DNA from 3 places in the Paenibacillus sp. NPDC057886 genome. Region 1 is predicted to be linked to each of the others. Evidence: predicted binding sites of a transcription regulator. Region 1 holds the regulator's gene; each other region holds the start of a gene.

Region 1 (10,567 bases):
TTTGAAGAACTTTTTGGAAATGTTGCAATCGTCAGTTGAAAGAAGGTAAATTATTGGCATATAATGAATTCAATTCATATCCCGAGGTGAGTAGCAAAATGAGTACGCTAAGTTTACAGGCTTTTCAGGATCAAGTTTCCGAGCTGTTGCTGCGTCATCGCAGCCTGATTGATGTACTGTCCAAAACGGGACAAGCCGGAGCCTCTGTCAACCGTGCCGTGTCCAAGGCCATTACCGAATGCGGCTGCATTGAGCTGCACGCCACCAAGCAGAAATATGCCCCGGAGAGCGATATTGCTCAATCCAAAGGGCTGCTGGAAACGCATGTGGAAGGTGAATTGTGCGAGAATTGTAAAGAGGTGATCAGCTCTGAACTGGGGCGGAACCTGTTTTATATGTCGGCTCTCTGCAATCTGCTGGACATCAACATGGAAGAGGTCGTAAATCACGAGTCACAGAAATGTTCGACGTTAGGGATGTTCAATTTGTCGTAAACAATACGTATTTCGTTGTAAATGGTTAAGATACCGTATAGATTTGAAAAACAAAAAGAAGCACGTATTCTCCTGTTCAGGAGCGTACGTGCTTTTTTGTATTGGTTAGAAACAAGGAACACGGACCAACCGATTTACACAATACTGGATTGCCTAGCGATCCGAAGGACGGGAAGACTTCTCTTCTTTACGCTTTTTGGCTCGGTTACGTGAGGCTGCCGTCCGCATATTATGCTTCATCCCATATAGAGCGTATAACACAAGTGGAATAAAGATCAATTTGGATAATTGTTCTGGAAACATGACGGCTACCACTACCGCGAAGACGATAACCCAAGGTGCAATCCAGATCGCTTTACGCGGCAGACCAACCTTTTTGAAGTTGGGATATTTCAACGAACTTACCATCAGATACGATAACAGCAACGTGGCAATCATCATACTCACGGGACCGATATCCTTGTTAAACAGGGACAGTGTAGCCAGTACCCCTCCGGCTGCTGGAATCGGCAAGCCTGTAAAGTATCCGGGGATACCGGGGCGTACGTTAAACCGGGCAAGCCGGATGGCCCCACAAATTGGAAAGCTTGCGGTTGCGATCCAGGCGAGAACCGGAGTCGCATCCTGAAACGAGACCATGAATATAATCAGGGCCGGAGCTGCACCGAATGAAACCATGTCAGACAAAGAATCCAGCTCTTTACCAAACTCACTCTGGGCATTAAGTGCACGTGCCACACGGCCATCCAGGCCATCCAGTAACATCGCAATAATGACCAAAATGGCAGCCAAACTATAATTCCCATCAATTGCAAGCAGGATTGCCATCATTCCAAGAAACAGATTACCCAAGGTAAAGAGATTCGGAATGAATCTGGTTAACATCGTTGTTTCACCTCATTATTTTCAAGCCGTTATAGGCAAACCCTTACATTTGTCTGTCAATAAACATCTGCTCCTGCAAACGCTTGAGACCTTCCTTAATGGTTCGGGCGCGCACTTCTCCAATCCCATCCACTTCGTCCAACTCTTCAATTGTAGCCATAATGACATGAGGCAATTGTTCGAATTGATCCACCAGGTTATGGATAATGACATTCGGCAGGCGGGGTATCTTATTTAATACCCGATATCCGCGAGGTGCAACCGAATCTTCGGACGTAGCCGCTGACGAAGGGTATCCCAGCAGACGTACAATATGATGTGCATCCAGCAATTCATCGTCCGACAATCTTTTCAGACCAACGATAATCTCACGGATTTTGTCATCACTGTCATCACGGGCATAGTCCTTATACAGCAACCAGGCTTCCTCTTCTGTTGTACCGACGAGCTCCTCCATCTGCATGGAGATCAGCCGTCCCTCGTTGCCGAGTTCATGAATGTAACGTTTAATTTCCGTTTTGATACGCATAACCATTTCCGTACGCTGAATGACATTGACCACCTCAGGAATCGTCACCAGTTCCTCGAACTCGGAGGCACTCAGATTCGTAAGGGACTGTGTCAATACAGCTTTGTATTTCTCCAAGGTTTGAATCGCTTGATTCGCCTTGGTCAAAATAACCCCGATTTCTTTGAGGGAATACCGTAGTGTTCCTTGATATAAGGTGATAATATTCCGGCGCTGCGATATAGATACGACTAATTTACCAGTTTGTTTAGCGACACGCTCAGCCGTCCGGTGACGGATTCCCGTCTCAGATGATGAGATGGATGAGTCAGGAATGAGCTGAGTGTTGGCGTATAGAATACGTTTTAAATCCTCGCTAAGGATAATGGCACCGTCCATCTTGGCGAGTTCATACAGATAGTTCGGGGAGAAATCACAGTTAATTGAGAATCCTCCATCCACCACTTCCATTACTTCAGGGCTGTATCCTACAACCAGCAGTGCACCCGTCTTGGCGCGCAGCACGTTCTCCAGACCTTCGCGGAAAGGTGTACCTGGTGCGATCAGCCTTAACAATTCGTTCATATTATCCAGTTGGCTCGAATCTTTCATCTTGTTATGCCCCCTAATCTAAAGCAACCGCTAGTGCATCTGCCACGGTATTCACACCGATCAGTTGTATCCCGCGAGGATGTTTCCAGCCCTTTAAGCTTTTTTCTGGTAAAATGACACGCTTGAAGCCCAATTTTTGGGCTTCTTTTACACGTTGTTCAGCCCTTGAAACGGCCCGAACCTCACCCGTCAAACCGATTTCCCCAAAGATGACGTCATCTGGCTTGGTTGGTACATCTCTCAAGCTGGATGCGATACTTACAGCAACCGCCAAATCTACTGCCGGCTCATCTAATCTCACACCACCAGCTACGTTCAGATAAGCATCCTGTGTTTGCAAGAACATGCCCATCCGTTTCTCCAGTACCGCAATAATCAAGTTTAATCGATGGAGATCTACCCCTGTTGCCATACGCCGCGGAGAAGGAAAATGTGTGGTTGAAATCAATGCCTGCAATTCCACAAGCAGAGGACGTGTGCCCTCCATGCTGGCAACTACGGTAGAACCAGCCACACCCAGTGGACGTTCTGACAAAAAGAGCTCAGAAGGGTTGCCTACTTCACGAAGTCCATCTTCGCCCATTTCAAAAATGCCGATCTCATTGGTCGAACCAAAACGGTTCTTGACCGCACGTAAAAGGCGATACGTATGATGCCGCTCTCCTTCAAAATAAAGAACACAGTCCACCATATGTTCCAACATACGTGGACCGGCAATGGCGCCTTCTTTCGTAACATGCCCCACAAGCACGGTTGCAATGCCTCGGCCTTTGGCGATCCGCATGAACCGTGACGTACATTCCCTTACCTGAGCTACACTGCCGGGTGCACTGGTGACTTCTGGCAGATATACGGTCTGAATGGAGTCGATGACTAGAAAATGCGGCTGGATCTGCTCCACCGCTTCCTCGACCCGCTCCATATTGGTCTCACATAGTACATATAACTCAGGAGACAGCGCACCCAGACGGTCAGCCCGCAATTTCGTTTGCTTAACTGATTCCTCACCTGAGACATATAACACGCGCAAACCTGAATGTGTCAATGCATGAGATGTTTGCAACATCAACGTTGATTTTCCTATTCCGGGGTCTCCGCCCACCAGAACGAGAGATCCTGGAACAATTCCGCCGCCCAAAACCCGGTTCAGCTCTTCAATTCCAGTCTGTACACGCGGTTCCTGACCGCTATCTATATCTATGATGGGAAGTGGCTTATCTTTACTCTCAAAGAGAGGGGAATTTCTCCCTTGTGTTTTGACCACCGTTTCGGTTTCTTCCACCATTGAATTCCAAGACTGACAACCCGGGCATTTGCCGTACCATTTGGGGGCTTCATAGCCGCATTCCGTACACTGAAACTTGGTTTTAACTTTGGCCACTTCAGCACTCCTAGGATTTATTTTATAACAGCATTTTGCATTTTTCGACGAATTTTGCCTGAACTCCCTGACGTGCAGGGTTAATAAAAGTTTACCATTGTTTGAGATTTTTCGTAAAGGATTATCGCAAACTTTACACATGTTCGTAGCCAGTTCAAAGTTTGTTTTCTGATAAACAAACAGCATTGGACTCTAACTGGCACAAAAAAAACACAAAAATCCTTCCCGACAAAAGCCAGGAAGGATTTTTGTTTTATACATCAGACTCAGTAGCACACATGAAGTGTTGTCACTTATTTGGTTTCGATTTCCTCAGTGGAAGGAACAACAACGTCTTTTTTCGTTACAGACAATGCTCCGTTCTCTTCGTCAATGAGCAACGAATCACCTTTAGTCACGTTCCCCGTGAGCAACTCTTCAGACAATTTGTCTTCGATATGCTTCTGGATCGCCCGACGAAGCGGACGAGCACCATAGGCTGGATCGAAGCCTGCTTTGGCCAGGAATGCCTTGGCATTGTCGGTGAGCTCGAAGTCGACCTCATACTCACGCAGCCGTTTGCGAAGCTCTTCGCTCATCAGCGTAACAATTTCAGCGATGTGTTTCTCTTCGAGAGAGTGGAACACGATAATTTCATCAATCCGGTTAAGGAACTCAGGACGGAAGCTTTTCTTCAGCTCATCCATCACTTTACCCTTCATGTTATCGTAATCCGCACCTGCATCCACTACTGCCGTAAAGCCCAGTGTAGAGTTACGTTTGATCGCTTCTGCACCAACATTGGATGTCAAAATGATCAACGTATTCCGGAAGTCCACGACGCGACCTTTGGAGTCAGTCAGACGACCATCCTCAAGCACTTGCAGCAAGATGTTGAATACTTCCGGATGTGCTTTCTCGATTTCATCGAGCAGGACGACGGAGTAAGGTTTGCGGCGAACTTTCTCTGTCAGCTGTCCACCTTCTTCATAGCCCACATATCCCGGAGGCGCTCCGACGAGTCTTGAAGTGGAATGCTTTTCGCCATACTCGGACATATCAATCCGGATGACTGCATTTTCATCTCCGAACATGGCTTCTGCAAGAGCACGAGCCAGCTCGGTTTTACCTACCCCTGTAGGACCCAGGAAGATAAATGAACCCATCGGACGTTTCGGATCTTTCAATCCGGCACGAGCACGACGAACTGCACGACTGACGGACTTCACAGCCTCATCCTGACCGATGACACGTTCATGCAGAATTGATTCCAGATTCATCAAGCGTTGTGTCTCTTCTTCTTTCAGCTGATTCACCGGAATACCAGTCCAGCTGGCTACTACTTGTGCGATATCCTCAGGAGTTACCTCGGAATCGGTGCGGCCTTGTTTTTCTTTCCATTGGTTCTTCGTTACATCCAGCTCTTCACGGATTTTTTGTTCCGTGTCACGTAGAGCTGCTGCTTTCTCGAACTCCTGGCTTTGAACCGCTGCGTCTTTTTCCTTCCGGATATCCTCGAGACGGCTCTCCAGTTGTTTGAGGTTAGGTGGGATCGTGTAAGAGTTCAGTCTTACTTTGGAACCCGCCTCATCAATCAGGTCAATCGCTTTGTCCGGCAGGAAACGGTCTGTAATGTACCGGTCAGACAGTTTAACCGCCTGCACAATCGCTTCATCCGTAATTTTCACCCGGTGATGCGCTTCGTAACGGTCACGCAAGCCGTGTAAAATCTGAATTGCTTCTTCTGGAGAAGGCTGATCCACCGTAATCGGTTGGAAACGACGCTCTAGCGCAGCATCCTTCTCGATATATTTGCGATATTCATCCAACGTTGTAGCACCGATGCACTGCAATTCTCCACGGGCCAAAGCCGGTTTCAAAATGTTCGAAGCATCAATTGCACCTTCCGCTCCGCCTGCACCAATCAAGGTGTGCAATTCGTCGATGAACAGGACAATGTTACCCGCTTGACGAATTTCATCCATAATTTTTTTCAGACGATCTTCGAATTCACCGCGATATTTTGTACCTGCAACAACAGAACCCATATCCAATGTCATGACACGTTTGTCACGCAAAGTCTCCGGAATTTCGTTGGCGATGATTTTTTGCGCAAGTCCTTCAGCGATGGCTGTTTTACCTACACCTGGCTCACCGATCAGTACTGGGTTGTTCTTGGTACGACGGCTCAGCACCTGAATAACACGTTCAATTTCTTTACTACGTCCAATCACGGGGTCCAGGTTGTTCTCCTTGGCATACGCCGTAAGATCACGTGCCAGACTGTCCAGTGTTGGTGTGCTGACATTGGAAGGCGTACCATTATGACTGGATACAGCTTCACTGCTGCCAAGCAGTTGCAGCACTTGTTGACGTGCCTTGTTCAAACTAATACCCAGGTTGTTCAGCACACGTGCCGCAACCCCTTCGCCTTCACGAATCAATCCAAGCAGGATATGCTCTGTGCCTACATAGGTATGGCCCAATTTGCGAGCTTCATCCATAGACAATTCAATCACTTTTTTCGCACGAGGCGTATATGCAATGTTCGTAGGTTGCTCTTGGCCACGGCCAATTAGCGTCTCTACTTCATCTTGAATTTTTTCCAATCCGAGTCCCAGGCCGATCAGCGCTTTGGCTGCGATGCCTTCGCCTTCACGAATGAGGCCGAGCAAAATGTGCTCTGTACCGATGTTATTATGACCAAGACGGACAGCTTCTTCCTGCGCCAATGCGAGCACCTTTTGGGCCCGTTCCGTAAATCTTCCAAACATCATATCTCCTGCACCTCCATGGTTTTGGATAAAACGGGGGCTGTTGAAAGGATCCCACCGTATTCTTCATATCATCTTTGTTTGCAGCCATGCTGCGAATAAAATCATTCAGCATTCATTTATAGAAATGCTCTATTATATAAAAGCCGCAGATGCGGCGTGAAACCTTTATAAACAACTCTTGAACAACCTAGGATTGATTGGCTGCACTGATCGTATCACGGATCAACTGAGCCCGATATATGTCACGCTCATCTGTCCGCATGTCTTCTCCAAATGTTTTCTGCAAGAAGCCTGGCTGCGTCATCACATTCAACTCGTTCATCACGGTTATGGACAAGCCGTCCAACAAGCCGAGATCTACACCAAGTCGAACATCAGACAGACGCTGTGCAGCTTCCTTCGAATCGACGATAGCTGCATGGGACAGAATGCCGTAAGAACGCATAACCCTGTCGGTAATCCGCAGTCTAGAGTCGGTAATTAACCGTTCTCTGGCGGTACGCTCATGCCCAATCATCTGTAACACAACACTATGCAGGTTATCGATGACTTCTTGCTCCGTCTGCCCCAGTGTGATCTGGTTCGAGATCTGGAACAGGTTACCCATCGCCTCACTGCCTTCACCGTAAATTCCCCGTACAGTCAGTCCAACTTGGGAGACTGCGGTTAGAATGCGGCCGATTTGCTGTGTCATCACCAGAGCGGGTAGATGCATCATGACAGATGCTCTTACACCTGTACCTACATTCGTAGGACAGCTGGTTAAATATCCTCTGCGGTCATCAAAAGCATAATCCACATGCGCTTCAAAAGCATCATCTATGGCGGAAGCTTTCTCCCAGGCTTCTTTCACCTGGAACCCCGGATAGAGGCACTGGATACGAAGATGATCCTCTTCATTAATCATAATACTGACAGATTCATCCTCACTGAGAATAACAGCACCATTTCTGGATTCGTTCGCAAGACTGGGACTGATCAAATGCTTCTCCACCAGCACCCGTTTGTCAAGGTCATCGATATCAATCAGATCCAAGGTATGAAAATCTCCAAAGGCATGAACGTCATCGTATTGAAGTACTTCGCTCAGCTTATTCAGCACTTCTTCCGATTGCTCATTGGAAGCCAGCATCGGAAACGGATAATGCTGCAGGTTGCGTGCGATCCGGACCCGGCTGCTAATGACGATTTCGGAATCAGCCGCATCACTACGCATCCAGTCGCTGAGCGCCTTCTCTGTAAAACGCAGATTAGGCATTACGCATCCCTCCTACTCATCACAAACTTTACTCCTGAGCTATTTCTTTTTCAAGTTCCCTGATCTGATCACGAATTTGAGCGGCTTCTTCAAACTCCTCTTGCGTTATGCTCTCCTGAAGATCCCGTTTCAGATCAGCAATCTGTCTTTTGACCTTGATGCGCCCACCAGCTCGTGCAGGCACTTTACCCACGTGAGAAGTGCTACCATGAACCCGTTTGAATAGCGGGTCCAAACGACTGTCAAAATATTTATAACAAGAACTACAGCCAAAGCGGCCGATTTTGCTAAACTGCGAATAGGTCATGCCGCATTCTTCACAACGAAGGGATTGCGCAGGTGTTGCTCCCGCACTGCCATTCTTGCCTGAGGGTTCAAAATCAAGCAACCCGGACAGTAAGTTATGAATGGAAAATCCGTTGGATGTTCCGGGAATCATTTCCCCTTTTTCACGAGCACATGACTCACAAATATGGAATTCCGTCTTCTCTCCGTTCACGATCTTTGTGAAATGGAGTGTTGCCGGACGTTTGTTGCATTCTTGGCACAGCACAATGATGTACCCCCTTGATCCCGATAGTTTTCATTTACCGAGCAAAGATATTAACATCGCCTTTAACATTCTGGCACGAATTTGATCCCGGTAAGGAAGTTTGACCAATATAATCTCTCTCGATACAGCTGCCCGCATCAACCCGGCTTCCCTTTTGCTTAAGAAACGTGCTTCTTCCAGTTGGTAGATCAGACCTTCGGCAGCTGTCTGCCCGATCTCATCTCCAATACTATGGTGCAAATGGTTATGCAGAGCCGAGTGAGCCGGCAATTCAATCCGCTGTATGCGAACATAACCGCCGCCGCCACGTTTACTCTCTACAAGGTAACCTTTTTCGAGTGTAAATCGGGTGCTGATGACATAATTGATCTGGGAAGGCACACATGAAAATTGATCAGCCAGATCATTACGTTGAATTTCGACCAATCCTTCGGGACTTTCATGCAAAATACTCTTCAGATATTGTTCGATAATATCAGAGATATTACGCATCCACTCATCCTCCACTGTCTGAAACGTTAAGTCAATAAGGACCCACACGCCCCTACAGAGTACACCTTCTCAACCCATTTAACCAATCAAGGAAACAGCGAAACTGATCTTCAACGGTCTTTAGCAGGAGAGCGAAGGACGCTCGAAGGTCCTTTAATATTGCTTTTATCCGCTGATGTGTCCTACCTTCAAAATGGCTCCCACCACCGGATTGCAGAAAGAAAGCTACGTAAGTATTTAACCTTTAGTTGACTTTGACTTTCTTTGACTTTATATACATTATAGCATATTTTGTGGTTTTGCCAAGAGGGAGCACTATTCATTTTTTACGATTTTACACGAAATATTCGGCTGACACAAAAAAACCTCTCCAAAATAGCTGGAGAAGTCCATTTGTTTCACACTAGCATCGTAATGCTATACAAGTTAAGTCTATGAAATTGATCCTAGAATACTCGTTACTCTATGAGGTTCAGAAAAAATCAAGTAAATACGTTTCCCGTTCAGGAATCGCTTGCTCCAAAGCCTTAATCGCTCCATTCGGACATTCAATTCTACCTATTTGAGCCATCTCTGCGGGCCTACGATACCCCATCAGCATTGCGGTGAGCGCCTGAATGTCTACTTTAACAGTCTGATCTTTAGCTGCCGGCTCAGATGTTTTCCATATCGAAGCTGTACCATTCATCGCCACATTCAACTGCCATACCCCTTCATTCCATGGTGCATGGGCATCCTCTACCTGGAGATTAATCTGTACTGGTGAGTCTTGGCTAGCAAAAGGATACTGTGAAATAAATTGTTCTACACTCACAATACGTGCCATAAAGAAAGGTACAATTTCCTGCTGAATCCGCGGATTGTCCAATTGAAATGCAAGCATATCACTAGCTGGTGCCTGTAAAGTGACTTCCTCAATCATGGAATCATGGTTGGCAATAAAGGTCCACAAACCTTGTCTTGCCTCTTCATTCAGATAAATGATCTCTTTAATGGTAAACTTTCTTTCCTTAACCTCATATAAAACATAGCCTTGTGCTTTACCGGCTTCATCATAATATACAGCCTTCTGGCTGGCTCCATTAGTGAGAACTGCATTCTCCCATCTCGCATCATCCCGGATCAAGGTTCCGTTATAGCGCTCAGCGTAGGCACCGTATACTTCCTTGAATATGCTGAGGCCCGGATCACCGCGCCGAATCGTTCCAGGCGTTGCCTTTTTCGCAGGCAGATGAGCTGTAGGCACTTTATAGCGTTTGAACTCAACATACGTCTCCCATCCATATTTCCGATAAAATGCAAAAGAAAACGGATGCAAAAACGATATACTTTGTTTATTACGGTTCATTTCCTCCAACGCATGCTTCAACAGACCAGCTACCCAGCCTTTGCGTCTATATTCTGGCCATGTGGCTACTCCCGCAATACCGCCCATCTCGAAAGATCTCCCATGAATATAGGTTTGAAAAGGAATAATATGAAGTTTGGCACCCAATTGTCCCTCCTCAAATACACCCCATATATCCTGTGAATCAAATTGACTCCGTCGCTTCTCCGTTTGTTCTTCACTCATTATCACTTGAAAAGCATACTCGGAGAGTGCCATAGCTGGTTCAAAATCATCTACG
Region 2 (10,567 bases), on a different contig from region 1:
GGATTGGTGAGGAAGGTGAAGGTACGCTTCCTGAAGAACAACCTGTCCCTGAAGTTGAGCCATCTCCTGAGCTGGGAGCAGCACCGGGAACGGATACTCCTGAAGTTCCGGCTCAAGGCGAACCATCAACCACACCGGAAGGTGCGACAGGGGAAGAAGCTTCATCAACAAACGAAGCTGCATTGTCTGGATCAGCGACTGCAGATGCTACAGCACTAGATGTGGGAGACAGCCAATCAGTAGAGGGTGTTCAACCAATCTCGCCTTCTGCGCCGATCGAAACATCTTCAGAAGTTGCACCTGTGAAAGAAGCGCCTGCAGTTGCTCCAACTGAAACGGAGCAAAATCCACTGGCTGTTACTGAGTCGGTGTACCGCCTTGATGTGATGGGCTGGAGTCTTTCAGCAGATCCGGAATCTGTTTTGACGGATCAATATGATCTTGTATTTGCAGGGTTGGGTAAACCGACCGACTTTGAAGGCAAGGATTTTACAGGCAAAGTGGCTTTTGTACAGCGCGGCGAGCTGGCATTTGTGGAGAAAGTAGCCAATGCCAAAGCTGCTGGCGCAGTTGCTATTATCGTATACAACAATATTCCAGGTCCGATCGGTGTGAGTTTGGGAGATAATTTTGAACGTATTCCAACCTTGAGCATGTCGAAGGAAGATGGAGAAAGTATCAAAGCTGAGCTGGATGCCGGTCAAAGCGTTGAAGTGAGCTTCAGTGACTTCGTTAAAGGCCAAACGGCTGGCGATGAAATGAATGCATCCAGTTCCCGCGGACCAGCCAAGGTGACTCTGGATATCAAACCGGATGTGGTTGCACCGGGTACCAGCATTCTGTCTACTGTTCCTGCCTATGGAAAGGACGAACCTGGAGCAGATTATTCACAGGCTTACGATCGTAAATCAGGTACAAGTATGGCTACACCTCATGTTGCCGGACTGGTTGCCCTGTTGATTGAGAAGCACAGTGACTGGACACCATTTGATATTAAAGTGGCACTCATGAACAATGGTAAAGTGCTCGACTCGACAAAATACGATGTGTTTGATCAAGGTGCAGGACGTATTCAAGCAGTGAAAACAATTGATCCTGCTGCATTTGTTAAAGTATTGGATGTAACGAAATACACAGAGAATGGGACGGTTGTTGAGAAGCCTAATGTTACAGGTAGTGTCAATTTCGGCAACTTCCTGAGCACGGACGAAAAAACCGTCAGCAAAACGATCAAAGTGGAGTCGCTGAATGGCAGCGGTGGAAACTACACTGTAAACGTGAATCCAACACGTACGGTACCTGGCGTATCGGTAGCGGTGGACAAGAGCTCTTTTACACTGAATGGTGAGGAAGAGTTGCAGGTTACCATTACAGTTCCAAAAGGTGTTACTGCGGTAACAGAAGCCCAAGGATACCTTCAATTGTCCAATGGAACAAACACATTTACGGTTCCATATGTCGCACATTTCAATCTTACCCTGGCAGGCGTTAAATACATTGAGACTGTAAAAGGCACAGAGAAGAACCCGTTCCATTACCCATTGAAGACTGATGGTACGCTGGATACACTTAATGTAGCTATGGAATTCTACAATCCGATGAATTTTGCGCTTATTGAAATCTTCGATGGCCTTAACCCGGAGGGGGGTTATTATGGAGATGGATATATTGGATCTATTTTTGGCAACTACTACAATTTCGCTGCCAACACAAGATATAATCTGGCTTGGGATGGACAGTATGCAGACTACACTACCGACGAGGTAACTGTAATTCCGGATGGTCTTTATACGGTTGATATCACTACACTCGGTGTTGATGGCAAAACGTATAAAGAAGATACCTCTCCATTTTTGGTGAAAAAAGCAGCTCCGGTTGTCACAGCGCCAGAAAAACTGGAATTCAAGCAAGATGAATCTGCCGTCATTAATGGTAGCGTAGATGATTTGTACTTCCGTGTCGCCCCTGCGGTCAGAGACGGTTGGAACATTGAGTTTGATGCGGCGGCTTCCTTGGAAGCAACATACATCGTGAAAAAAGCGGATGGTTCCATTTATAAAGAGGGTGCCTTTGGAATACAATCGGATGGCAGTTTCAGTCTTCCTTTGGAGGCCATCCAAGCAGGCGAATATGTCGTTGAACTTACGGTAAAAGACCAACAGGGGCTTTCTGGTAAGGTTACTACGGCACTAAGTTTGAAATCCACGGAGACCGAGCCGGAAACTCCAGCTGTCAAAGCGCCTGGAACGCCTGTGTTGTCTCACAATAACGGGGGTGTTAATGGCCTGATTGAAGGATCATATACTGTTTCCATGAACTTGTGGTGGGGCGAGAACGCCACCAGCTACAAACTATATGAAGACGGGGTTTTGATTGATACGCAGAAGTTGACCTACAATGCGCCTCTGGCACAGTTTGCTCAAACGAAGATTACAGGTAAAACTAACGGCACTTATACGTACGTGGCTGAGCTAATTAACGACAAGGGCACCACGCGGAGTCAGACGCTGACTGTCCGGGTTACCAATGCATCGCCAGGCAAAGCAGTTCTCTCTCAGGATAACTGGGATGGAGACGGCAATTATAAGGTTACTATGAACTTGTGGTGGGGAACCAATGCCACCGAGTACCGCCTCTACGAAAATGATAAGTTGATCGACACCCAAGCACTTCATGCGGTTACGCCTAATGCGCAAAGCGCTGTAACTTCGCTGTCTGGACGCACTTCAGGCACGTATACGTACCGGGCGGAGTTACTCAACGCAGCTGGTGTGACCAGCACGGACAAGATCACGGTAAAGGTGAAATAAGCTCTTCGGCACTAATTTATTGAAGGAATTGTTTTTCGCATAAGCGGTCTTCATCCTGATTTCGCGGGATGGAGGCCGTTTTATTTTGTTTTTTTCTGCTGCGGGAATGGAATAGCGCAACCGTGGTCCTGTTAGTTGTAAATTGAATATAGTTCGCATGAAAGTCCGTGAATAATAAAACGCTCCCCTTACAGGGACAGGTTTATTAGCCTGTCACACCTCATAAGGGGAGCGTAAATTAATCTAACCGATCACTCGATTCTTGCTGGCTGTTATACCTGCGATCAGTAGTACAATGGCAAGGAGAACCTGTACCAGCAATGGAAGGGTCCATCCTTTTGTCCAATCATGTAGCACGCCGAACAGCAAAGGTCCGATGGCCGCCAGCATGTACCCAAAGGATTGAGCCATACCTGAAAGTCCCGCAGCCTGTCTTGCATCGGACGTACGCAGTACAAAAAACATGGTTACAAGTCCGAACGAAGCCCCAGCTCCAACGCCAGCCAAAGCAACACCGACGGTTACGAGAGAGGAAATACCACTTAAAAGGAATGCGTATCCCAGAATCAGACATGAGCCTGTGATTGCTGTCAGCACACGTTGATCTTTCATTCGTCCAGCTAGAATGGGGACGATGAACGTTACCGGAACACTAACCATTTGCATCAAGGATAACATCCAGCCCGCTGAAGAGGAACTAAAACCCTGATCAGATAGAACCTCGGGCAGCCAGGTAATTGTAGTGTAAAAAATTAAAGATTGCAGTCCCATGAACAATGTGACATGCCAGGCTAAGGAAGATGTAATAAGACGAACCGACTTCGCTTCCGTTCTCGAAGCCACGTAAACTTCGCCGCGACGTCCAGAACGGACGTGAGGCAGCCACAGAATCAGGGCCAGAATGGACAGTATAGCCCACATGCCCAGTGAAACGTGCCATCCCATGGAGGTTAAGCCTGCCGCGGGAACGCTGATTCCTGAGGCAATAGCGCCCCATATATTCATGGACACGGAATAGAGGCCGGTAACGAGTCCCACTCGCAATGGGAAATCCCGCTTGATCAGACTAGGCAGCAATACGTTGCTCAGGGCAATGCCACATCCGAGAATCGCTGTTCCTGCGAAGAGAACGGAAACAGAGGGCATAAACCGGAGGCCTACACCTATGGTCACGAGAATTATGGCAGTTAACAGAGCGGTTTCCAGTCCGAATCTTCGCGCCAGTTGTGGGGCGAACGGAGAGATTGCCGCAAAGGCAAGCAAAGGAAGAGAGGTAAGCAAGCCTGCCATTGTATGACTTATTCCTGTATCTGTACGGATCAGTTCCACAATTGGACCTGTTGCCGTAATAGGTGAACGCATTGTCGCTGCGATAACGATAATGCCTGCCAGCAAGAGTCCAAGTTTCATGGATGCTGACGATGAATTATCGACTGTAGAGCGGTCAGGTGAGTTTTGATGTAAAGATGATGGCATGGTAAATCTCCTATGGTTTATTTGTCTAATATGTATACATTGATACATACATATACACAAACAAGCATAACATCCCGTGTCAACATCAGATAATGAACGTATCCAATCATCCCCAGAACGCAGAAAAAGCTTCCCGAAGGAAGCTTTTTTTAATACGTCCCAGGAGGGATACTCTCCTTGCAGTCGAGACTGCGAAGTTGTGCTCCCGAAGCTTAGGCTCCGACGAACCATTGGGGTTCTCATCCCTAGAACGCAAAAAAACTTCCCGAAGGAAGCTTTTCTTTAATACGTCCCAGGAGGGATTCGAACCCCCGACCGACGCCTTAGAAGGGCGTTGCTCTATCCAGCTGAGCTACTGAGACATGAAATTTTTCAAGCAAAATTGATTTTATCATAAATAATGATGAATATCAAACATTTTATTTTAAACTATTTTCCGTATATGATATTTGGCGGCGGTAACGTTTTTTTCATTATGATTAAGGTTATGTTAGAATATCAGAAGAACTCAAAAAATAGATCGACTTTCGTTTAATATACATCTATTTATGGTTGATTGCGACTGGAGATTCAGGATACAGAGGAGGTGCTCCTATTAAGGAATCCACGACCCCGGAAACCGAGCACAGTAACAATATCGTGCTGTTTCCTAAGACGCTGGACTATTACCAGATTCAATTGACGGTTATGCTAGAAAATGAACGATATGGTGAAGCGATGGACCTGCTTCGCTTTTTGCTTCAATGCCAAGGGCAGGAAGAACGACATTACGACGAATGGCGAGCCTTGCTCGAATGGCTTGAAGCTGCATTCCCTCATTATGGGGAAGATTTACCCGAGATTCGTGAAGAGCGTGAAGAAGAGGAAATCAGTGAAGAGGACATGGCACGCCAACATGCCCGTTCCAAGCTTGAGCAGGATGACGGCTATGCGGATAAACTGCTTCGTACCGTGATGGAAGAACCTTTATCTGAACAAACGATGCTGGCGCTGGAGCAGCTTGCGTATCTCGATCGGCCAGAAATTGATGATTCGCTTACCGGTTGGCTCAAAGACAAGACACTGCATCCTTTGCTTCAGTTCCGTGTGCTTCAGACATTACGTCGCCGAGGTGTTCAAGGCATTATTGCGTTTACTCGTGGGGAAGAGCCGGTTGAAGTGGAGATTGATACCGTTCCGCTTAGACCTGAGGATTTCCCGATTCAGATTGTTCAGATTCTTGAAAGAGTGGCAGATCAGACGGAGGTTCATGAACCTACGCTCTTTTATTTTGCACAAGAACTGTGGATTCAATATGTCATGGCCGTGTACGGAACCCGTGATTACATGTCCATGCTTGAAGAAAATGATTCCATGACAGATATATGGGGAGCTGCTCTACATATGACCGTTGCAGACAGTCTGGGCGGTTCGCATGACGAGGAAGATACTCGCTCAATGTATGCTGTGACAGGGGCGATGCGCTTTCGTCTGGAGCAAGCATATCGATCAATGAAGCAGTTTGTTTCTGCTGGTTTGGATGGTCAATAGGACCCGGAAACGTTTTCCTCAAACCGTATCAAGGGATTCCCCTTGAAAAAGAATCTAATCTTGTTTATACTAAAATGGTTATTTTGTACGTGATTGCCTACGTGAACATGCGAATTTTGGAGGGGAAAGTATACAATGAAAGCAACTTGGGAAAAGATAGAGAAGAACCTTGGGGTTCTTGAGGTTGAAGTGGGTGCAGATCGTGTAACTGCAGCACTCGACAAAGCTTTTAATAAAGTAGTTAAACAAGCAAACGTACCTGGATTCCGTAAAGGTAAAGTTCCACGTTCGATCTTTGAAGCTCGTTTCGGTGTAGAAAGCCTATATCAAGAAGCAATTGACATTTTGCTTCCTGAAGCTTACACAGAAGCAATCGACCAAACGGATATCTTCCCGGTTGATCGCCCTGATGTAGATGTGGAACAATTCGCTAAAGGACAAGTATTCAAGTTCAAAGCGAAAGTAACCGTTAAACCTGAAGTTACACTGGGTGACTACAAAGGCGTTGAAGTTGCTGTAGCCAAACATGAAGTAACGGATGTAGAAGTGACTGAAGAGCTCGAGCGTCTTCAACAACGTCACGCTGAACTCGTTGTTATCGACGAAGGTTCTGCACAAAACGGCGATGTTGCTGTAATCGACTTTGACGGTTCTGTTGATGGTGTACCGTTCGAAGGCGGACAAGCTGAGCGTTATTCCCTGGAACTTGGTTCCAACACGTTCATCCCAGGATTTGAAGAGCAGGTTGTGGGTCTTTCCACTGGCGACTTCAAAGACGTTGAAGTAACTTTCCCAGAGAGCTACCATGCAGCTGAACTGGCTGGCAAAAAAGCGGTATTCAAAGTGAAAGTACATGAACTCAAACGTAAACAACTTCCTGAACTGGATGACGAGTTTGCTAAAGATGTTAGTGAATTCGAGACGCTTGAAGAGTACAAAGCTGACCTGAAAACGCAATTGGAATCCCGTAAAGCAGATGAAGCCAAAGCAGCTCAAGAAAATGCTGTTGTAGAAAAAGTGGCTGAAAATGCTGAAGTGGACATTCCTTCTGCAATGGTGGACAGCGAAGTACAAAACATGATGCGTGATTTCGACAACCGTCTGCGCAACCAAGGTATGAACCTGGAAATGTTCCTGAGCTTCTCCGGTCAAACACAAGCTGACCTGAGAGGACAAATGCAGGAAGATGCTTCCAAACGTGTTCGCAACAACTTGGTTCTTGAAGCAGTTGGTAAAGCGGAAAACATCGAAGTGTCTGACGAAGAAGTTAACCAAGAACTCGAAAAAATGGCTGAGTCTTACAAGCGTCCTGCTGAAGAGATTCGTGGCATTCTCGAGGGTAATGGTTCCCTGGACAGCCTTCGTGATGAAGTGAAACTGCGTAAAACGATCGATGTTCTCGTTGAGAACAGCAAAGTCGTTGAAGCTGTTGAAGCTCCAGCTGAAGAAGTTGCTGCAGAAGCTGACGAAAAATAAAACAAGCTGTTATGTAATGAACAGCTGAATAAACGATAAGGCACGTGAATCATTGCGTGCCTTATTTTTAAATTATGGCATCCATTTTATAGAGGATTCAGTAATAATATGGATGGGATTTTTTTGCGGCATGGGTTATGCATATTCAACGTCCTATGGTTCTCCTGCAAATAAAAAAAGGTGAAACGGCATAGGATTGCTCCGATTTGCACATACATAGAAAACATGGTTAAATATGATCAGGCAAAAAAGTAAACTCACTCCGTCTTGACACCACTTGTGAAAAATGACATTGTCACAGGAACGTGTTAGAATGAATTTGGGTTTGCTTTACAGGTAGCCTATGTCTAATTACATGTAGAAAAGAGGTTGGTCTCATGAGTCTGGTGCCAATGGTTGTTGAACAAACCAATCGAGGCGAGCGGTCTTACGATATATATTCGCGTTTGCTGAAGGATCGCATTATCTTTTTAACCAGTGCGATTGATGACGATGTAGCCAATCTTGTCATAGCGCAGCTTTTGTTTTTGGCAGCCGACGATCCTGAGAAGGATATCAGCTTGTACATTAATTCACCTGGTGGTTCTGTCACCGCAGGGATGGGTATATACGATACGATGCAATATATCAAGCCGGATGTATCGACCATTTGCGTAGGTATGGCAGCAAGCATGGGCTCGTTATTGCTGACAGCCGGTGCTCCTGGCAAACGATATGCGCTGACTAACAGCGAAGTGATGATTCATCAGCCGCTTGGCGGCGTTCAAGGACAGGCTGCGGATATCAAAATTCACGCAGAATGGATTATTAAAACACGTCAGAAACTGAATCAAATATACGTCGATCGTACAGGTCAACCCCTTGAGAAAATCGAGCGGGACACAGACCGTGACTTTTTCATGAGTGCTGAAGAAGCCAAAACGTACGGCATTATTGACCAGGTGCTCAGCAGACCGATCAATTCCTAAAGGGGTGGTTTCATGTTTAAATTTAACGATGAGAAAGGGCAATTGAAATGCTCTTTTTGCGGTAAATCTCAGGAACAGGTGCGCAAGCTGGTCGCTGGACCAGGCGTTTACATTTGTGATGAATGTATCGAACTGTGCACTGAAATCGTAGAGGAAGAGCTCGGTCATGACGAAGAACTGGACCTCAAAGATATTCCAAAACCGAAAGAAATCCGCGACATTCTTGACCAGTACGTCATTGGACAGGATCAGGCGAAGAAGTCTTTGTCTGTAGCGGTTTATAACCACTACAAACGGATCAACACACAAAGCAAGATTGAGGACGTTGAATTGCAAAAAAGTAACATTTTGCTGTTAGGACCTACGGGTTCTGGTAAAACGTTGCTTGCGCAAACGATGGCTAAAATCCTTAATGTTCCTTTTGCTATTGCTGATGCAACTTCATTGACGGAAGCAGGTTATGTCGGCGAGGATGTAGAGAACATTCTGCTCAAGCTGATTCAAGCTGCTGATTATGATGTGGAAAAAGCAGAGCGCGGCATTATTTATATCGATGAAATTGATAAAGTAGCGCGTAAATCCGAGAACCCATCCATTACACGTGATGTATCGGGTGAAGGTGTTCAACAGGCGCTCCTGAAAATTCTGGAAGGAACTGTAGCTTCTGTACCACCACAAGGTGGTCGTAAGCACCCTCATCAGGAATTCATCCAGATTGATACCACCAACATCTTGTTCATTTGCGGCGGTGCCTTCGATGGTCTCGAGCAAATGATCAAACGCCGGATCGGTAAAAAAGTCATCGGCTTTAACACCGTTGCGGAACAAAAAGATCTTAAACCAGGTGAATATCTGGGTATGGTATTGCCGGAAGATTTGCTGAAATTTGGTCTGATTCCGGAGTTTGTAGGCCGTTTGCCAGTCATCTCCACTTTGGAGCCACTGGACGAGGACACACTGGTACGGATTCTTTCCGAGCCCAAAAATGCGCTTACGAAACAGTACCAAAAACTGCTTGAGCTGGATAATGTGAATCTGGTGTTCGAACCAGGAGCATTGCTTGCGATTGCGAAAGAAGCCATCAAACGTAACACAGGTGCACGTGGACTGCGCGCAATTATCGAGGGCATTATGCTTGAGATCATGTACGAAGTGCCTTCCCGTGATGATGTTACGAACTGTGTCATTACCGAAGAGGTCGTTGAGAAGAGAGTCGTGCCTGAACTGAGCCAATCCAAGGACGACAAGCAGGAAGAAAGTGCCTAACTAAAGGTGAATATTCCGTTTCAACACTGAAATATAGACTTGTCAGTTCTCCACTCCTGGCAGAAGGCGAATTCATGTCTCTGTCAGGGTGGAGCTTTGACGTTGTGGGGAGAGAAATCACTCATGTTTTTAAGACAGGATACACGACCCGTAAAAGTGGGAAACTTAACGATTGGTGGCAGCAACGAAGTCATTATTCAGAGTATGTGTACAACCAAAACGGCAGACGTTGAAGCGACAGTTGCGGAGATTTTGCGACTGGAAGAAGCCGGATGCCAAGTGGTGCGTGTAACGGTAAATAATGAAGAAGCTGCCGCAGCTATCAAGGAAATCAAAAAACGGATTCATATTCCGCTTGTAGCGGATATCCATTTTAATTATAAACTGGCACTCCTTGCGATTGAGAACGGCATTGATAAAGTACGGATTAATCCCGGCAATATCGGTAAACGTGCCAAAGTAGAGGAAGTCGTCAAAGCTTGTAAAGATAAAGGTATTCCGATTCGGATCGGGGTAAACGCAGGTTCTCTGGAAAACCATTTGCTCGAAAAATACGGTTATCCAACAGCTGATGCTATGGTAGAAAGTGCACTTTATCACATTGGTATTTTGGAAGAATTGGATTTCCACGATATTATCGTGTCTCTCAAAGCATCGGATGTACCGATGGCGATTGAAGCCTATACCAAAGCAGCTCAAATCATTAAGTATCCTTTGCACCTGGGGATTACCGAGGCGGGTACGTTATTCTCCGGTACAATTAAAAGTTCTGCCGGCATGGGTGCCTTGTTATCGATGGGCATTGGTTCGACGATGAGGATATCGCTTAGTGCGGACCCGGTCGAAGAAATCAAGGTTGCTCGTGACCTGCTCAAAACCTTTGGATTGATTTCGAATGCAGCTACGTTGATTTCCTGCCCGACCTGTGGCCGTTTGGATATCGATCTGTTCTCCATTGCAAATGAAGTGGAAGAGTATATCTCCAAGCTCAAGGTGCCGATCAAAGTATCGGTGTTGGGTTGTGCCGTTAACGGTCCGGGT
Region 3 (10,567 bases), on a different contig from region 1:
CCACATAACCCTCAACGGTCTCGCTGAACAAGGTCAGGCACACGAAATGCAAGCCCACAGGGAACTTCGGACCACGGTCGAAACCACGGAAATCCTGGTTCGTGAATACTTGCGACAGTTGGATTGCACGGTCAGGACGGAAGTTAAGGAAAATGACGGAATCGCCGCTCTCCACCAAACCTACCGGCTGGCCATCCGCTTTAACGATAACCGTTGGTTCAACGAATTCGTCAAATACGGATTTTTCATACGATTCTTCAACCGCTTTAAGTGGATCAGTGTATTTGGGTCCATCACCATAAACGATGGCACGATATGATTTCTCAACACGTTCCCAACGTTTGTCACGGTCCATCGCATAGTAGCGACCTTGAACCGTTGCGATTTGTCCTACACCGACTTCCTCGATTTTGGCAATCAGCTTCTGCATGAACTCTTTACCGCTATCCGGCATAACATCACGGCCATCCATGAAGGCATGAATGTATACGTCATTCATTTCTTCTTTTTTGGCGAGATCCAGCATAGCGAACAAGTGGTCGATGTGACTATGTACGCCGCCATCGGACAACAAACCATACAAATGAAGCTTTTTACCGCTTTGTTTCGCCTCACGAACGGCTTTGACGAGTGTTTCATTGTCATAGAACTCACCGTCACGAATCGATTTGGAGATTCGAGTCAAATCCTGGTATACGATCCGGCCGGCACCAATGTTCAGGTGACCTACCTCGGAGTTCCCCATTTGCCCTTCTGGCAAACCAACAGCCTCACCGCAAGCAGTGAGTGTTGTATGTGGGAATTGGCTCATAAAACGGTCATAGTTCGGTTTCTTGGCTTGCGCTACCGCGTTGCCTTCCACCGTGTTACGAAGACCAAAGCCGTCCATGATGATCAGTGCTACAGGTTTTGGAGCTGTCATTACTTCGCCCCCTCAACAAGCGCGATGAACGAAGCCGGCTGCAAGCTGGCACCGCCAACAAGCGCGCCGTCGATGTCGCTTTGTCCGAGGTATTCTGTTACGTTCTCAGGTTTAACACTGCCGCCGTATTGAATACGAACTGCATCTGCTACCTTCTGGTCGTACAGATCCTTCACCAGCGTACGAATGTAAGCAATAACTTCATTCGCGTCTTGGGAAGTGGAGGATTTGCCTGTACCAATCGCCCAGATTGGCTCGTAAGCGATAACCACTTGTGCTGCCTGATCTGCGGACAGACCTGCAAAAGCAGCTTCCGTTTGCACTTTGCACACGTCTTTCGTTTGATCAGCTTCACGCTCTTCGAGCTTCTCGCCTACACAAACGATTGGAGTCAATCCATGACGGAATGCTGCATGCGTCTTTTTATTAACAGTCTCATCGGTTTCCGCAAAATATTGACGGCGCTCCGAGTGACCAATAATGACATAATCTACACCCAGGTCTTTCAGCATAACGCCGCTGATTTCACCTGTGAATGCACCGTTGTCTTCAAAATGAAGATTTTGTGCACCAATTTTGATATTTGTGCCTTTAACGGCTTCTACCAGGGATGGCAGATTCGTAAACGGTGCGCAAATAACGGTCTCTACGCCTTCAACTTCCGCTTTTCCTTTAACTTCCTGAATGAAGTCATTGGATTCGGAAACCGTTTTGAACATTTTCCAGTTACCTGCGATAATCGGTGTTCTCATGGTTTTCAACTCCTTCATGCTATAGCTTAAAGCTTACTTGTCGTTCAATGCAACTACGCCAGGAAGCACTTTGCCTTCCATGAACTCGAGCGATGCACCGCCACCTGTAGAGATGTGGTCCATTTTGTCAGCCAATTTGAACTTCTCTGCTGCTGCTGCGGAGTCACCACCACCAATGATGGTGTATGCTTCTGTCTCTGCACAAGCTTCAGCAACCTCACGTGTACCGTTAGAGAAAGGTTCAATTTCGAATACGCCCATTGGTCCGTTCCATACAACCAGCTTGGAGTTTTTGATCACTTCAGCATAGATTGCACGCGTTTTCGGTCCGATGTCCACGCCTTCCCAGTCTGCAGGGATGCCGTCGATGCCAACGATTTGTGTGTTTGCACTTGCACTGAAATCGTCAGATACAACGATATCTACCGGCAGGTAGAAGTTTTTGCCCAATTTTTTCGCTTTTTCAATGAAACCAAGAGCAACGTCCAGTTTGGAATCATCCAACAGGGATTGTCCGATTTCATGTCCTTGTGCTTTGAAGAACGTGTAAGTCAGGCCGCCACCGATGATTACGTTGTCTGCAATGTTCAACAGGTTGTCGATCACATCGATTTTGTCTTTAACTTTGGAACCACCGATGATTGCTGTGAAAGGACGCTCAGGGTTGGAGATTGCTTTGCCCAACACTTCAAGTTCTTTCTCCATCAACAGACCGGATACTGCTGGCAACAGGTGAGCGATACCTTCTGTCGAAGCGTGTGCTCTGTGAGCTGCGCCGAATGCATCGTTAACGAATACGTCAGCCAGTTCAGCAAATTGTTTTGCTAGTTCCGGATCGTTTTTCTCTTCGCCTGCGTGGAAACGAACGTTCTCAAGCAACAATACGTCGCCATTGTTCAGTTCAGCGATTTGAGCTTTTACTGTTTCGCCAACGGAATCATCCGCTTTGACGACTTTTTTACCGAGCAATTCGGACAAACGCTCAGCAGCTGGAGTCAAACGCATGGATTCAACTACTTCGCCTTTTGGACGACCCATGTGGCTTGCCAAAATAACTTTAGCGCCTTTTTCGATCAAGTAGTTGATCGTAGGAAGCGTGGCACGAATACGTTTGTCATCAGTAATTTTACCATCTTCGAGCGGCACATTAAAATCTACACGGACAAAAGCCCGTTTTCCTGTCAATTCGATATCGCGTACACTTTTTTTGTTCATCTGTATTTCCTCCGCACCCATGTATTTGGTGGACAGATCAAGAGCTGAAATCCCTTGTCAATCCTGGTGTTTTTGAGAAATTTGCAAAATGTTGATATATAAAGAGCGGAAACAATAGCATCTGTTTCCGCTCTATGTTATTGCAGATATTACTTAATCATTTTTGCAAAGTGCTCCAAAGTGCGAACCAGTTGAGCAGTGTAGGACATTTCATTGTCATACCAAGCTACAGTTTTAACCAATTGTTGGTCGCCAACAGTCAGAACTTTAGTTTGAGTTGCATCAAACAGGGAACCGAAAGTGATACCTTTGATATCGGAAGATACGATTTCGTCTTCTGTGTATCCGAAAGTTTGTGGATCGGAAGCTTCTTTCATTACTGCGTTAACTTCTTCAGCAGTAACTTTTTTACCCAATACAGTTACGAGCTCAGTCAGGGAACCAGTAGCTACTGGTACACGTTGAGCTGCACCGTCGAGTTTACCTTGCAGTTCTGGAATAACCAAACCGATTGCTTTAGCAGCACCAGTTGTGTTAGGGATGATGTTTTCAGCTGCTGCGCGAGCACGACGGAAATCACCTTTAGGGTGTGGAGCATCCAATGTGTTTTGGTCGCCAGTGTAAGCGTGAATTGTAGTCATCAAACCTTGAACGATTCCGAATTTGTCTTGCAATGTTTTTGCCATAGGTGCCAGGCAGTTTGTTGTGCAAGATGCGCCGGAGATTACAGTTTCAGTCCCGTCGAGGATTTCATGGTTTACGTTGTAAACGATGGTTTTCATGTCGCCAGTAGCTGGTGCGGAGATAACAACTTTCTTAGCTCCACCTTTCAAGTGTTTCTCAGCTGCTTCTTTAGTTGTGAAGAAACCAGTACATTCCAGAACGATATCTACGCCCAGGTCGCCCCAAGGAAGTTCTTCTGGGTTACGGTTAGCCAAAACTTTAACTTCTTTGCCGTTCACTTTGAAGAAGCCATCGTGTACTTCAACATCGCCATCGAAGCGACCTTGAGTTGTATCATATTTGAGCAAATGAGCTAGCATTTTAGCATCAGTCAAGTCGTTGATTGCTACAACTTCAATGCCCTCTACATTTTGAATACGGCGGAATGCCAAACGACCAATACGTCCAAAACCGTTAATACCTACTTTAATCATGAGTAAGTTCCTCCCAAGTTTTGATTGATTTTTTATGAAGCTTATATATTCAAGACAGACGGTGAAGTCCGTCAAGACAACAATAGTTGTGGTGCAAAATAAAACCCTTATTCCATTTCAGCGACGATGACTTCAGCAGCAGCCTCATCAATAATCAGAATATCTTCCTGACCAAATCGCAGGACAGAATGTATGGCAGCAGCCTTGCTTTTGCCACCTGCAATCCCAATTACGACATCGGTTCGTTCAATATCCTGGAGTCGCATGCCCAGCGTAAGCATGGTATGTACCACCTCACCCTGATCATTAAAGTAATAACCGAAGGATTCAGATACGGCCCCTTGCTCCTGAAGTTCATCTATGATCTCTGTCGCAAGTTTGCGACGCCGTGCCATCTCTACGGCATCACCGATTCCATGAATGACGATCCGCGATTTTCGGATCAGCTGCAGAATCTCCTGAACACTCGGGTCCTGGATTAGTGATTCGTAGGCATGATCACTAAGCAAATCCGGTACATGCAGGAGTTTGTATTGGGCTCCTACCCGTTTTGCCATCGTGGATGCAATCGTATTGGCCTGGATTTCGAGGCTTTCTCCCAGCCCACCGCGTGCCGGTACAAACCAGACACCTTTCAGCGATGTTGGCGGAGTCAGTTGCTCTGCGACTTCAGCCGTTGTTGAACCCCCAGTAACGGCGACAACATCGTTATCACTCATAATATTACCCAGAGCCTTCGCTCCGGCTCTGCCCAGTTCCCGTTTGGCAAATGGAGAAATGTCCGAATCACCAGGAACCACAACTACCTTTTGCAGACCGTAGGCTTGCTTGATGCGTTCTTCCAGTTCGGATAATCCAAACAACTCTTTGGCGACGGGTTCCAACTGCTGCAGCAATTCATGCCCTGCCTCACTGATCTTCATTCCTGCACTGTCAATTTCAATAAGTCCCTGAGCCTTTAACAAATCGGTCTCAGCCCTCAGAACCCGCTCGGTCATCTGCATGGAATTTGCTAACGTTCTTCGTCCGATCACATCCGATAACATGATCTGGCGCAGAATCGTATACCTCTTCTTCAAGACATCCATGAGATCAGGCAGAAGCTGCTTTTGCACTTCTAAAATCGTTCGCATGCTTTCCACTCCCGCAAGCTTCTCGTTCCAAGCTCTCTTTCATGGCCCTAAAACGTCCCGGGTTAACTTTTTAAGTCCCACGTCTATTCTACCTAAAACTGACGCGACATGCAAGTGTTTCGAAGCGTTAATTCGACACGTTTCAGGCGTTTGTACGCGCCTATTTTCACAATGTCAAACTCCCGTGATCTAGAACAACCTGTTCCATACCATATATAGAAGCAAAGTGGAATTTTCATCTACATATTGCTCGCTATTGTTTTTCATATGGCATGTCCAAAACCTCTTTTAGCATTTACCTATTTGCGTTCTTTATCCACTTATCTTCATCATGATCAACTTCAGGGTAATCCAAACCAAAACGGCGAACATCTGCTTGCAATTCAATTACTCATGAGCTATAATCATTATTGCTGTCACATATTTGAAACTTCTATTTCAAAACTGCTTTTAAGCAATTATGTTCGCAGCAATAATCAATGTGCGCCCGTGGTCCAATGGATATGACGTAGGCCTCCGAAGCCTGAGATCCAAGTTCGATTCTTGGCGGGCGCGCCATTCTTAATTAGTAGCTCATAACCCTTTTAACCAATGAAACCGAATAGGTTTCTTTTTTTTCAAACTTAGTTTGACTTTCTTTGACTTTTTGTTTGAAATTGTTTATGATGTGGGTAATACGGTAACAGTTTATATATAAACACCAATTTAACATTTACATTTCCGAGGAGGTTTTTCACGTGAGTTATATTCCAATGGTCGTTGAACAGAGCAACCGCGGTGAGCGCGCCTATGACATCTATTCCAGATTGCTGAAGGATCGTATCATCTTCCTTGGCAGTGATGTAAATGACGTTGTGGCGAATGCCATCATGGCACAGATGTTGTTCCTAGCTGCGGAAGATCCGGAGAAAGACATTCACTTATACATCAATAGCCCAGGCGGATCCATTACAGCCGGTATGGCGATTTACGATACAATGCAATTCATCAAACCGGATGTATCTACCATCTGTGTAGGTATGGCGGCTTCCATGGGTGCATTCCTGTTGAACGCAGGCGCCAAAGGTAAACGTTTTGCATTGCCTAACAGCGAAATTATGATTCACCAACCACTTGGTGGTGCGCAAGGTCAAGCTTCGGACATCGAAATTCGTGCCCGTCGCATCCTGAAAATGCGTGATACCTTGAACCGCATCATCGCTGAGCGCTCAGGCCAACCGCTGGAGCGTATCGAGAAAGATACAGATCGTGACTACTTTATGAGTGCTGCTGAAGCTGCTGATTACGGTATCATCGATAAAGTTATCGAAAACGTAGGTTCCCAAGGCATCTAAGCCGAGGCGAATCGCCAATTAAACGGATATACCATATGGCCAACTCAAATGGCATTGCCCAGTTGAGTTGGCCATATGAAAAAAGGACGCTCTCGTCAATATGACGAGGGCGTCCTTTTTTTGAAAATAACATATGAGTGCATAATAAATATTTAATGGATTCACTTAACTTCCATAGCGTTACGCTAGCAATAAAATCAATACTAATACTAAACGTGCACCTAATGAACTGAGCACACGCTATTAGCCAACATTTCAACGAAATGAAATTCTAATACTTTACTTGTTTGCTGTTAAGCCACTAAATGGCGCTGTGCCTTTAGGCAATAACTCTTTATACGTGAACGGGAATTCCGGGAAGCCTTCCGCATAAGCTGTGTACTCATACAACTGGAAGAATACAACTACACCTGTTGGTGTTACATAGAAATCTTGATCTTTATTCAGGCCTTTATAGCCTTCAAGGTAGCCACCACGAGCTTTAAGCTGATCTCCAACTTTTTTGCTTACTGTCTCACGTACGGTTTTGTTATTTTGAATCACATCATCCAGACTCAATTCCTTACCGGAATCCAGAGCAAAGGTGTGACCTGTACGGAAAGTCATACCATGTGCGCCCGCATAGTCCTGATAACTTTGCGTAATGAGCCCCAGTACACCATTTTCGTTGTACGTCACCACATAAGAGCTCTCAAATGCATATGGACGGTTCGCTGCTGCGTCGCCAAATTCCTTGGTTTGTTTTTTGAAATCTGCTACAAAAGCATCGACTTCATCTTTCAGCACCTTGTTGATAGCTGCTTCTGCTTTATCGTTAGCCAGTCCGCTCACCTGAGGATATTGAATATCCACTTCAGCGTTCTTGATGCTGACTTTTACTGTTGCCGCTTTGACTGTCACGCTATTTTGCTTCACTTTGCTCAGCGTTAGTGTCTTGGCTTTGCCATCCCAGTTGCCCTGAACACCCAAATAATCTCTCATTGCAGAAAACGGAATATACAATCGTCCATTGATCAGCTTCGCTTCCACCTGTGGATAGTAGTTGTTAATTCTAACACTCGGTGACCCATCGATCAGGCTGATTGTCATCGTATTATTAGCTGCAGTTAAAGAGTACTCCTTAGCCTTTGCATCATATTTTAAGCTTCCACCTGCAACATCTTTCACTGCGGTAAGCGATACCCAAGTAGAGCCACCTTGAAGGAGTCCTTTTTGAGTAAGCGTTTTACCTCCCGATTTCAGAGTTACCTCAGTAGGTGTTGTCACTTTCGTGGATACTGAAGCTGCCTGTACAGAACTATCCTGCCATACAGCCCCGCTCCCCACAATAATTCCTGCCGCCAGTAGTGCACTTGTCCATTTTTTCCATGATGTCATATATATAACTCCTCTCTCGAATTCAAATTTGAGTGTCATTGCGTATGTATCCTGATTTTGATCGTATGCCTCATACGCTCACCTCTTTATTATAATTAACCCAATTCCGGAAAGGTTTACAGCTCCAGTTACAATGTTGTTCGATCCAGATGCCTATAATGAAGGTTTTGTTACGAACAAATAGACAATAAAGATACCAATAACCAGCAATTTATTCCGTCATATTTCATCTCTTCCTTTCAAACTTCATCAAATTCCGCCTTTATAACAAAAAAGACGCTGTCCATCGGACTACGTCTTTGTCATTATTGCCTTTTGCCCACTCAAGCATATCTTTAACGGACATCCAGCCTTTATTTACTTCACTTATTTCATTTCATAAGTAATATTCAGCGTTGTGCTTACTTTAACCTGTCCTGTTTCAATTTCTGTGCTACCAGCAGAATCAGCTACTGATTTGGACATCAGTGACTCACTTGCATAGAACACAGGTACGTTAGCGTCACCTTGGCTCACGGAAAGAACAGCCCCCAGTTGGCGTTTAACCGCTTTTGCAATAGCTCCAGCTTTTACATCGGCATTGGCAACAGCTTTCTCAATGACTTGAGCTTCAAAGTTCTCCGGTTTTTCTACCGTAAAACGCACATTCTCAATATTGTTGGCACCAGCTTGGGATGCAGCATCCAGAAGTTCACCAATCTTGTCCATCTCACGGTAAGTTACGGTCAATGTGTGATGAGCTGTGTACCCTTTGATCTTCTGTCCATCTTTTTCACTATATGTGTAGTTAGGCTGTACGTAGAACTGGCTGGTTTGAATATCGTCCGCACTGATTTTCCACGTACTTTTCAGCAGATTGCTAACCTTTTGAATTTTCGCCGCATTCGCTTTTTGAGCAGAGGCTGCGGTATCTGCCGTACTGTTCACTCCAATGGAAAGATAAGCAATGTCAGGTTTCACCTGAATCTCACCTGTACCCACAACGTTAATCACGTTTTGCTGTACGCCCTGTACCTCAGCAGCATACGCATAATTACTAGGTGCAACCCACGCAGTACCTCCAACAAGCAATGTACCTGCAACCATCACCGCGCCCAGCGGTTTCATCCACAATTTACCCATTACGTTAGCCTCCTTAAGTTTTAACATCTCAAACTCAAATCGATTTGATACCTAACAGACGGGCTCAATTCCATAATGTTGCACTTGACAGTCTTAAAACGCAAAAAAGCCCCTTTCGGGACTTCTTCATTGGGTTCAAATCATATCTTATTGGTTCTCAAGCTCTTCCTTGCTTACCAGACTAACTAAAGCGTTTACAGCCTGTTCGGCGTCCGCGCCTTCTGCACTAATCTGGATTTCCGTACCAGTACTGATTGCAAGGCTCATGATCCCCATGATACTTTTTGCATTTACTTTTTTGTCGTCCTTCTCGACGAACACTTCAGATGAGTACTTATTCGCTTCTTGAACGAACAGTGCCGCAGGTCTGGCATGGAGACCCGTTTTCAAACGGACAACTACCGGGTGCTTTGTCATGGAAACTTACCCCCTATTATGAAATCTGGACATTAAATACACAATTATATTTATAACATTATACCATTAACCAGAGCAGGACACTAGAAGAAAAAACTCAGGGTGATTGGGATGTCATTATTATGACCCATTTTAGCCTTTTTACATCGCCTCATTACACCTGAGCAGCTCTTCAAGATCCTTATAGACTGACTTTAAACTGACCTTTGGCGAAAACCAAATCAGCACCGCAGACTACCTTACCCTTAATTTAACATTAACGCTCGGTACGAACCTTCTCTGCCAGCTCATCAATCTTGCGCAGCCGGTGATTCACTCCGGACTTGCTGACTGTACCCTTAAGCAGTTCGCCTACTTCCTTCAAGTTGATATCCGGATGGGCGAGTCTGACTTCAGCCACTTCACGAAGCTTTTCGGGTAACGACTCCAGACCAACTTCCTTTTGCAACAATCTGATGTTATCGATCTGTCTGACTGCTGCTCCAATCGTTTTGTTCAGGTTCGCCGTCTCACAATTGACGATTCGGTTGACGGAATTACGCATATCTCGCATGATACGCACATCCTCGAACTTGAAAAGGGCCTGATGTGCACCAATGATACTGAGCAGCTCAATGATTTTCTCGCCTTCCTTAATGTATAGGATGAATCCTTTTTTGCGTTCTATACACCGGGCATTGAGATGAAATTCATTCGCTAGGTCCACCAGGGCCTGACAGTGCTCCTCATACATGGACGCAATCTCCAAGTGGTAGGATGAACCTTCGGGATTGTTAACTGAGCCTCCTGCCATAAATGCTCCTCGAAGATAAGCACGTTTACAGCAGTTATTATTGAACAGCTCTCCACTGATCCCGGGAGTGAACAGAAATCCTTCGGAAACAATGTACAGATCTTTTAAAATCTCCTGTACCATGGTTGGAATCCGAACAATATATACATTGTTCTTTTTCAGCCGCATTTTTTTGCGGACAAGCAATTCCGTATGCACTTGAAAATGCTTTTTAAGCAGAGAGTATGCCCGTCTTGCAATGGCGGCATTCTCCGTCGAAATATCCAAGATGACTTTTTTATTCGATAACTGCACCGCACCAAGCATACGGATGAGGGCTGAAAGTTCCGCCTTTTCGCAGCACGG

The links. The regulator CtsR, encoded in region 1, represses protease genes until heat stress. The targets are predictions, from matches to a motif close to ATGGTCAATAAAGGTCAAACA.
Region 2: clpP (ATP-dependent Clp endopeptidase proteolytic subunit ClpP) is a predicted target of CtsR. The motif match lies at 7,460-7,480, and genes of this name have one in related genera.
Region 3: clpP (ATP-dependent Clp endopeptidase proteolytic subunit ClpP) is a predicted target of CtsR. The motif match lies at 5,805-5,825, and genes of this name have one in related genera.

The regions. Positions count from the first base shown of each region.
Region 1 covers NZ_JBHVMZ010000018.1:308-10,874, reverse strand. The annotation lists gene ACFVQB_RS33350 (nucleoside triphosphate pyrophosphohydrolase family protein) at 99-494, shown strand; gene pssA (CDP-diacylglycerol--serine O-phosphatidyltransferase) at 648-1,379, opposite strand; gene disA (DNA integrity scanning diadenylate cyclase DisA) at 1,423-2,499, opposite strand; gene radA (DNA repair protein RadA) at 2,513-3,880, opposite strand; gene clpC (ATP-dependent protease ATP-binding subunit ClpC) at 4,174-6,636, opposite strand; gene mcsB (protein-arginine kinase McsB) at 6,824-7,894, opposite strand; gene mcsA (protein-arginine kinase activator protein McsA) at 7,923-8,447, opposite strand; gene ACFVQB_RS33315 (CtsR family transcriptional regulator) at 8,478-8,939, opposite strand; gene ACFVQB_RS33310 (GNAT family N-acetyltransferase) at 9,412-10,567, opposite strand, start outside.
Region 2 covers NZ_JBHVMZ010000008.1:45,797-56,363, reverse strand. The annotation lists gene ACFVQB_RS24970 (S8 family serine peptidase) at 1-2,810, shown strand, start outside; gene ACFVQB_RS24965 (CynX/NimT family MFS transporter) at 3,054-4,286, opposite strand; tRNA gene ACFVQB_RS24960 (tRNA-Arg) at 4,575-4,648, opposite strand; gene ACFVQB_RS24955 (hypothetical protein) at 4,974-5,816, shown strand; gene tig (trigger factor) at 5,952-7,292, shown strand; gene clpP (ATP-dependent Clp endopeptidase proteolytic subunit ClpP) at 7,670-8,260, shown strand; gene clpX (ATP-dependent protease ATP-binding subunit ClpX) at 8,273-9,526, shown strand; gene ispG (flavodoxin-dependent (E)-4-hydroxy-3-methylbut-2-enyl-diphosphate synthase) at 9,650-10,567, shown strand, end outside.
Region 3 covers NZ_JBHVMZ010000013.1:112,472-123,038, forward strand. The annotation lists gene gpmI (2,3-bisphosphoglycerate-independent phosphoglycerate mutase) at 1-922, opposite strand, end outside; gene tpiA (triose-phosphate isomerase) at 922-1,674, opposite strand; gene ACFVQB_RS31320 (phosphoglycerate kinase) at 1,708-2,889, opposite strand; gene gap (type I glyceraldehyde-3-phosphate dehydrogenase) at 3,039-4,046, opposite strand; gene ACFVQB_RS31330 (sugar-binding transcriptional regulator) at 4,154-5,179, opposite strand; tRNA gene ACFVQB_RS31335 (tRNA-Arg) at 5,663-5,737, shown strand; gene clpP (ATP-dependent Clp endopeptidase proteolytic subunit ClpP) at 5,917-6,513, shown strand; gene ACFVQB_RS31345 (stalk domain-containing protein) at 6,793-7,890, opposite strand; gene ACFVQB_RS31350 (SIMPL domain-containing protein) at 8,257-9,012, opposite strand; gene ACFVQB_RS31355 (HPr family phosphocarrier protein) at 9,160-9,429, opposite strand; gene whiA (DNA-binding protein WhiA) at 9,686-10,567, opposite strand, start outside.